DNA from 2 places in the Mycobacterium sp. D16R24 genome. Region 1 is predicted to be linked to the other one. Evidence: riboswitches for the same ligand, from Rfam matches in the RefSeq annotation. Region 1 holds a riboswitch; the other holds the start of a gene.
What was found. A riboswitch is a leader RNA that binds a small molecule or an ion and turns the genes downstream of it on or off. The one in region 1 is predicted to bind cobalamin.
Positions count from the first base shown of each region.

Region 2: linked by a shared signal. The riboswitch ahead of metE (5-methyltetrahydropteroyltriglutamate--homocysteine S-methyltransferase) and the one ahead of B4383_RS19240 (iron ABC transporter permease) in region 1 are both predicted to bind cobalamin.

Region 1 is NZ_MAEV01000022.1:76,682-81,095, forward strand. Features, by position in the region: gene B4383_RS19230 (ABC transporter substrate-binding protein) at 1-760, opposite strand, end outside; gene B4383_RS19235 (ABC transporter ATP-binding protein) at 757-1,542, opposite strand; gene B4383_RS19240 (iron ABC transporter permease) at 1,542-2,594, opposite strand; cobalamin riboswitch at 2,699-2,924, opposite strand; cobalamin riboswitch at 2,930-3,054, shown strand; gene B4383_RS19245 (CbtB-domain containing protein) at 3,083-3,289, shown strand; gene B4383_RS19250 (CbtA family protein) at 3,305-4,099, shown strand; gene B4383_RS19255 (serine hydrolase) at 4,196-4,414, opposite strand, start outside.
Region 2 is NZ_MAEV01000031.1:36,750-41,163, forward strand. Features, by position in the region: gene fadD8 (fatty-acid--CoA ligase FadD8) at 1-1,203, shown strand, start outside; gene B4383_RS23145 (TetR/AcrR family transcriptional regulator) at 1,200-1,790, opposite strand; gene B4383_RS23150 (PaaI family thioesterase) at 1,780-2,199, opposite strand; cobalamin riboswitch at 2,275-2,498, shown strand; gene metE (5-methyltetrahydropteroyltriglutamate--homocysteine S-methyltransferase) at 2,633-4,414, shown strand, end outside.

The DNA of each region.
Region 1 (4,414 bases):
TCTCCCACGCGCTGGTGGTCCAGCTGTCGTCGAGATCTGAGAAGACGTTGCGGCCCCCGGCCTTCTCGATGATCTGTTGGGGTGCGGCGTTCTTGCCGGAGGTGAACGGTTCGGCCTCGCCGCTGTCGTACAGGAAGACACGTGCGGTCGGCTTGCCCTGCGGCAGACGTGACTGCACGGTCTCGACGGTCCTGCGGTACGTGGTGATCAACTCCGTTGCGCGGTCCTGAACCCCGAAGATGGCCCCCAGGTTGGCCAGATCCTCGTAGAGCGCGTCAAGGGGAGGCTTGATACCGCGCCGGACCGTTCCGGGCTGACGGCACGCCTCGGTCAGCTGATAGGGCACGGCCCCGATGGACCGCACCCAATCCGGGGTCAGCCCGGAGGTCTCGTTGAATCCGTAGCTCCACCCCGCGAACACGAGATCGGGACGCGCGGCTTGCACTGCCTCACGGGTGAATCCCTGCCCCAGGTTGGTGGTGGACTCGAACTGCGCCTTCCACGGCGAGGTTTTGATGTCCCGATCTTGTCCGGCGTCCATGAAATAGCCGGCCATCCGGTCCTGTAGGCCGAGTGCGAACATCAGCTCGGCTACCCCGGTGTCATTGCTGACGGCTCGGGTAACTGGGACCGGAACATCAAGCGGTGCACCGCAATTGTCGACGGACACCCGCTCCGTTCCGGGGCTCTGTGCCTCGATGGTCGCGCAGCTCCCTGATAGCAGCGACACCGCCACCGTCACGCCGATGAGTGCCTTCATTCCTTCTCCTGTCTTTCGGGCTGAGCGTCGAAGATGATCTGCGGAACACCGCTTCGTGGGTGTGCGATGACATGACAGCAGATGCCGAACCACTGGCCGATGGATTCGGCAGTGATGACCTCGTGCGGTGGGCCCGAGAGCACGATGCGCCCCTCTGCCATGACGTGGATCGTGTCGCAATACTGTGCCGCGAGGTTGAGGTCGTGCAGAGCGGCGATGATCGTGATGCCCAGCATCTGTGCCGAGCTGAGTATCGAATACTGATGGCGGACATCCAGATGATTGGTGGGCTCGTCCAGCACCAAGACACGCGGTTGCTGTGCGAGGGCGCGAGCGATGAGAACCCGTTGGCGTTCCCCGCCCGAGAGGGAACTGAACGTGCGGTCGGCCAGCGCTGTCACATCCGCAGTCTCGGTCGCCTCCGCGCAGATGCGCCGGTCCTGTTCCGAGGTGCTGCGCAGGGATGTGCCGTGCGGCAGCCGGCCGGTGGCGACCACTTCTGCGGCCGTGAAATCAAAATCCAAGGACATGTCCTGAGTCAGCGCCGCCACCTGACGGGCGTTCTCCCGCATGCTGATGGCCCGTACTGACACGCCGCTGACCGCTACGTCGCCGGTGGTGGGAGTGAGCGCGCGGTACAGGCAGCGCAGGGTTGTCGACTTGCCGCTGCCGTTGGGGCCGACGATTCCCACGAACCCCCCGGGCGCGACCTGCATGTCGATGCTGGAGACGATCCGGTTGCCCGCGATGTCGACCGACACGCTTCGGTAGGTGACGTCCATCAGCCGACAGCCCCCGCAGACATCGCGCGCCGGCGTATCAATCCGACGAAGGCCGGTACTCCGACGGCTGCGGTGATCGCGCCCAGCGGAAGCTCCTGGGGCGGAATCATGGTCCTTGCAACGAGATCGGCGGCGACGAGGAAGCACGCGCCCAGTACCGGAGCCACGATCAAGACTCGGCGGTGGTCCGCGCCGACCAGCAGCCGTGCCGCGTGCGGAATGACCAGTCCCACGAACCCGATGGCTCCGCAGATGGAGACAAAACATCCGGTCATGGCGGCTGACAGCACGAACAGTGCCACCCGGAATCGCCCGGCGTGCAGGCCCAGCGACGCGCTCACCTCGTCGCCCATGGACAGGGCGTTGAGTTGGCGGGCCAGCCCCGCGACGCAGACGAACCCGATCACGGTCGCCGCGAGCGCCACCGGAACCTTGTCCCAGGACGACGCCCCCAGGCTGCCGAGCAGCCAGAACATGACGCTGCGCGCCGCTTCGCCGTTCGGCGCCAAGAACACCAGTACGGTCGTCACCGCGGACAGTCCGTAGCCCACTGCGGTGCCCACCAGAACAAGTCGCAGCGGCACCAAACCCTGTGGTGTACGAGCGATTTGGTACACGAGTGCGGTCGCGGCGAGGGCGCCGAGGGACGCGGAAAGTGACAGCGCGTAGGCGCCAAAGGTGCCGAGCACCCCATAGACCACCACTGCAGTGGCGCCCACCGAGGCCCCCGACGAGATGCCGAGAACGTACGGATCGGCCAGGGCATTGCGGACCATCGCCTGCACGAGAACGCCCACCACCGCCAGTCCGGCGCCGACAAGGATCGCGAGAATCACCCGAGGCAGCCGGGACTCGATGACGATCCGGTAGTTCGCCGCGTCGGCGGCCCGAACGGACCCGCCCGTGGCGCCGACCCAGAGGAAGTGCAGACAGTCGCGCCAGGGCACGTCGGCAGTACCGAACGCGAGCCCACCGACCGAAAGCAGTACCAGTGCCACCAGGCCACCGGCCGCCGCGAGGACCACCGGCCGCTCGTGTTGTGCTGCGGGCATCGGTCTTCCTGCGTCGTCGGGTCGCCGACAGCGGGGCATGACGGATACGCCAAGTCAGGCACTACCCACCAGGCGATCCCTCGGCACTGGCGAATGACCGCACCGGGTGGTGCGGCCGCGTTGGCAGGTCTTCGGACTCGTGGACACGAGGCCTTGCGGGCCTCACCTACTGGCGGCTGCTTCCCGGGCCTTGGCCCAGTGCTCTTTGGTGCCGCTGTCGTTTCCACATACCGCTGCGGGGCAGTTCCGGATTCACGCCGGATTCCCTCTTGCGATCTCCGGGAGCACTTCCCTGGCGCTCTCGGAGAAACCAATGCGGGGCCAAAACTATCACTCGAACGCGCAGCCCAGCCGCGTCGACTAAGCTCAACTCGTCCTTCGACAGGACGGGAACCTGGTGTAATCCCAGGACGGTCGCGCCACTGTGAGAGTCAGACCCCGCCGTCGACAAGAACAGATCGGGACGCGGTATCCCGAAAAGGAGCAACATGGCACACACAACGTCCGCCAGCCATCCGGTTGCGGTGTCGATTCCCCAGGCCGCGCTGTGGTTGAGCGTGACCACCCTCCTGGGGCTGCTCGCCTATTACTTCATCGGCATCGACCAGGGTGCGGTGTCGATCTTCGGCAGCGACATGCACGTTCACGAGTTCGTGCATGACGCCCGCCACCTGCTCGGCTTCCCCTGCCACTAGCAGCGGGCCGAATACATGGAAAAGTCAATAATTCTGCGCGGCTTAGGTTTCGGCGCACTGGGTGGCCTGCTGTCCTTCATCTTCGGATGGATCTTTGTGGAGCCCGTCATCAACAGGGCGATCGCCTATGAGGAGGGCAGAGGCGAGGCGCAGGGCGTGCTCGACGAGGCCGCCGGTATCCACGCCCATCACGAGGGCGCGGAGCTGTTCAGTCGCTTCGCACAGGCCAATGCGGGCCTGGCGCTCGGTGTCATCGGATTCGGAATCGCGATGGGCGCGCTGTTCGCGGTGACGTACGTGGTGGCGATCGGCCGGGTCGGCAATCTGAGCCCGCGCGCGCAGGCGCTCGCCGTTGCGGGCGGGCTGTTTCTGGTGCTGTATGTGGTGCCGTTCCTGAAGCTCCCGGCTAACCCGCCTGCGGCGAGCGCCGAGGGCACCATCAAGGAGCGCACCGGGTACTTCGTGCTGATGATCCTTGTCGCCGCGATCGCGTTGGCAGTGGCGCTGTGGGTGGGTCGAAAGCTCTCCGAGCGGGTCGGTACCTGGACGGCCACTCTTGTTGCCGCCGCCGTGTTCATCGTGCTGGTCGGACTCGTCATGGCTGTGACACCGGGATTTGTCGAGGCGCCGCAACCGCTGCTCGATGCCGACGGGAAGATCGTCTATCCGGGCTTCCCGGCGCACGATCTGTATCTGTTCCGGCTGTACTCGTTCACTACGCAGGCGATTATGTGGGCGACGATCGGTCTCGGGTTCGCGACGGTTATCGGGCGTAGGCCCGTCAATGCGGAGACGTCCGTCACCGGCTAGCTAGCCGCATGTGACGGTCTTCGCGCGGGCGCTTATCGGGGTGTGACGGTCTTCGCGCGGGCGCTCATCGGGGTGTGACGGTCTTCGCGCGGGCGCTCATCCCAGCTTCTTGAAGACGCCCTTGGCCAGGCCGATGACCCATCCGGCCGCACCGGGGCCGAATGCGCGATCCCAATTCAGCTGGAAACTCACGACATACGGCTGGCGGTTGCGATCCTCGGCGTACCAGCTGAATGTCAGGTCGCCGGGCAGGTTGCCACCCTTAGCGCCGATGTAACGCCAGTTCTCGCTGTGCAGATCGATACCGGGTTCTGC
Region 2 (4,414 bases), on a different contig from region 1:
GAGAAGGTGCCTACGCTGACCCGCGTTCTGACACTCGGCCCGGTCCCCGCCGAGCTGGCCGAGGTTGGGCATGACCTGGTCGCCGCGGCCGCGGATCTTGCGGCGAAGCCGCTGGTGCCGGTCAACCTGTCGCCGGACCACATCAATGGCCTTACCTATACGGGCGGAACGACGGGTAAGCCCAAGGGCGTCATCGGCACCTCACAGTCGATTCTCACCATGACGCAGATCCAGCTGGCCGAGTGGGAGTGGCCGGAGCGCCCCAAATTCCTGATGTGTACCCCGCTTTCACATGCCGGTGCCGCGTTCTTCATGCCGACCCTGATGAAGGGTGGGTCCATGGTGGTGTTGCCCAAGTTCGATGCGGGCGCCGTGCTGGCCGCGATCGAAGAGCACAAGATCACGGCCACCATGCTGGTGCCCTCGATGATCTACGCGCTGATGGACCATCCGGATTCACACACTCGCGACCTGTCCTCGCTGCAGACCGTTTACTACGGCGCCTCGGCCATCAACCCGGTGCGGCTGGCGGAGGCCATCGAGCGGTTCGGGCCGATCTTTGCGCAGTACTTCGGACAGTCCGAGGCGCCGATGGTGATCAGCTACCTGGCCAAGGGTGATCACGATGCCCAGCGGCTCTCCAGCTGCGGCAGGCCCTCGGCATTCCTGCGTACCGCGCTGCTCGACGACAACGACCAGCCGGTGAATCAGGGCGAGCCCGGCGAGATCTGCGTGGCCGGACCGTTGGTGGCGGGGGGCTATTGGGAACTGCCCGAGCAGACCGCCGACACCTTCAAGAACGGCTGGCTGCGTACCGGCGATATCGCGCGCGAGGACGAGGACGGTTTCTGGTTCATCGTCGACCGCACCAAGGACATGATCGTCACTGGTGGTTTCAACGTGTTCCCCCGTGAGGTGGAAGATGTTGTCGCCGAACATCCTTCGGTGGCGCAGGTTGGTGTCATCGGGGTGCCCGACGAGAAGTGGGGCGAAGCGGTCACGGCAATCGTGGTGCTGCGTGCGGATGCCGACCGCAGCGGTGACGCGGTGTCCAAGATGACGTCCGAGATTCAGTCCGCAGTCAAGGACCGCAAGGGTTCGGTGCAGTCGCCCAAGCATGTGATCGTCGCCGATTCGCTGCCGCTGACCGCGCTCGGCAAGCTCGACAAAAAGGCACTGCGTCAGAAATACGCCACGGTCTAGTTCTGCGGCGAGAGGAGATTCCGCGCGCTCGTGTGGATGAACTCGCGTAGCCACGGCGCCGGCTCACCCTTGTCGGGGAGATGACGCCGCACCGCGGCGTAGGGCATATCGATCAGTGCGAACATAACCTTGTCGAGCACCTCGGTAGTGACTTCACCAAACTGCCGTTCGGCGAACTCGCGCAACGCCATGCGGACCCGCGAGTTCAGCGCCGTGAGGTCGGCGACGAGGGTGCCGGGCCAGTGCGCCACCAGATCGGCCTTCTCGTACTGGAGTAGCAACAGCGCTTCGTTACGGTTCGCCCCCGTCCAATCGAAGGCGTGATCGATGGTCGCGGAGAGGACCTCCTGAGCATTGGGCAATGCGAGCGCCGTGATAATCCCGTCCTGATAGCGGGCGATCGAACGCAGCCAGAGGCGGGCCATGAGCTCGTCGCGGCTGGAGAATCGGTGATAGATCGACCCCGAGGGCGCACCGAGGGTCCGTCCGATGGCGGCAGCCGTGGCTGCCGACGGCCCTCCCGTAGTCACCAGCCTCAGCGCCGCATCGAGAATGTCGTCGGCGGTGTACTGAGGCCTACGCCCCACGGTGCCGAACCATGCTCGTGCCCTGGGCGACCGCGACAAGCTTGGTGTTGCCGTCGTGGTCCTCGACGGATATCTCGCAGCGGCCCAGAGCCTTGGTGCGTCCGGCGCTCACCAGGGATGCGTCGGCGAGTAGGCGCACGCCGTCGCGGGCGGGTGACACGTACTCGATGGTGTATCCGCTGGTGACGATGTCGGCACCGAGACCGAGCCCGCACGCGTAGGTGATCGCGTTGTCGGCCAGGTAGCTCAGCACTCCGCCGTGAATGAATCCGCTCTGCTGGCGCAGCTCGTCGCGGATGTCCAGCGAGAGCTGCACTCCGGACTCGTCGATCCGGCTGATTGAGGTACCCAGGAGGCGACTGAATGGCTGGGCCTCGAGCACCTGTTGTGCCTGGTCACGTGTGATCACAATATTAGAGAATAGTCACTAATAACTGGATGGGCGAGCGTGCATATGATGTAAGGCGCAGCTGGTTTGTCAGTGTCGGCTTCGGTCGGTACTGGCATCGAGTGACGGTCCCCACGGGGCTGCCATGAGAGGGAACCCGGTGAGAATCCGGGACTGTCCCGCAGCGGTATGCAGGAACGATCGCCGTCATAAGCACTGGGAAAGCCACCAACGATCCTGGGAAGCGACGGCCCGTAGGAAAACCTGAGCCCGGGTAATGCCTGCAAGTCCGAAGACCTGCCAGTTGTGTCGGGTGCGCCGCGCCCGACGGATCATCGCCTCGCGGAATGGGCGTATGGCCGAATCGGTTTCAACCAGCACATTGCGTGCTGGTTACTCGGGCTCGGCTTGCTTGTCCTGGGCGGTGGCCACCACGCCGTAGACAGAGGACAGCATGACCACTCCATCATTCAAGGCAACCACGCTCGGTTCGGCGCGCATCGGCCCGCGTCGTGAGCTCAAACGGGCTACCGAACGCTACTGGGCCGGGCGCACCAGTCGTACCGAGCTTGAGACCGTCGCAGCCGGGCTTCGGCGCGACAACTGGTCCGCACTGGCGGCCGCCGGGCTCGACTCCGTCCCGGTGAACACCTTCTCGTACTACGACCAGGTGCTCGATACCGCGGTGCTGCTGGGAGCGCTCCCGCCCCGCGTCGCCGGCATTAGCGACGACCTCGACCGCTACTTCGCCGCCGCACGTGGCAATGACGATGTGACGCCGCTGGAAATGACCAAATGGTTCGACACCAACTACCACTACCTGGTGCCGGAGATCGGACCGGACACAAAGTTCACGCTCAACCCGACGAAGCTGTTCGGTGAGCTGAAAGAGGCTGCAGCCCTAAGTATTCTGGCTCGACCGGTTGTCGTCGGCCCCATCACTTTCCTTGCGTTGAGCAAGTCCGTCGACGGAGCCGGTGCACCCATCGAGCGCCTCGACGAGGTGGTATCGCTGTACGAGCAGCTGCTGGTGCAGCTTTCGGAGGCCGGGATTGGTTGGGTCCAGATCGATGAGCCCGTACTCGTCACCGACATCCTGCCGAACGGCCCGGAGCTGGCCGAGCGGGTGTACGGCCGCCTCGGCACCGTTGCCGACCGGCCCGCGATCTTCGTCGCGAGCTATTTCGGGGACCTGGGTGCCGCACTCCCGGCCTTGGCCCGCACCCCGATCGAGGCGATCGGTATCGACCTGGTCTACGGGTCGGCATCGGGCATTGCCTCGGTGCCGGAGCTGGCCGGAAAGACCGTTGTGGCCGGTGTTGTCGATGGCCGAAACATCTGGCGCACCAACCTGGAGTCTGCGCTGGGCACCCTCGGAACGCTCGTGGGATCGGCAGGCGCGGTGGCGGTCTCGACATCGTGCTCGACGCTGCATGTGCCCTACTCGCTGGAACCGGAGACCGAACTCGATGACCAGCTGCGCAGCTGGTTGGCTTTCGCTGACGAGAAGGTCAAGGAAGTCGTGGTGCTGGCGCAGGCACTGGGCGAGGGGCGCGATGTTGTTGCCGCGGAGTTCGCGGCGTCGAATGAGGCCGTCGAATCTCGCAAGACGGATCCGCGTCTCAACAACGGTCAGATTCGTGCTCGGCTGGATTCGATTCTGGCGATAGGTGTTTCACGCGGCGATGCCGCAGAGCGCCGTCGTAGTCAGGACGAGCGGCTGAAGCTGCCCGAGTTGCCGACTACGACGATCGGGTCGTTCCCGCAGACCGTCGAGATCCGCAAGGCGCGACAGGCCCTGACCAAGGGCGAGATCGACGACGCCGAGTACGTGCGACGGATGCGTGCCGAGGTCGCCGATGTCATTGCGCTACAGGAGAAGCTTGGCCTGGACGTGCTGGTGCATGGCGAGCCGGAACGCAACGATATGGTGCAGTACTTCGCCGAGCAGCTGGATGGTTTCTTCGCCACACAGAACGGCTGGGTTCAGTCGTACGGCAGCCGCTGCGTACGCCCGCCGATCCTGTATGGCGATGTAGCGCGACAGAACCCGATGACCGTCGAGTGGGCCACCTACGCTCAGTCGCTGACCCCGAAGTACGTCAAGGGCATGCTGACCGGGCCGGTGACCATCCTCGCGTGGTCGTTTGTGCGTGACGATCAGCCGTTGGCGGACACCGCCAACCAGATCGCGCTGGCTATTCGGGACGAGACGGTGGATCTGCAGAACGCCGGT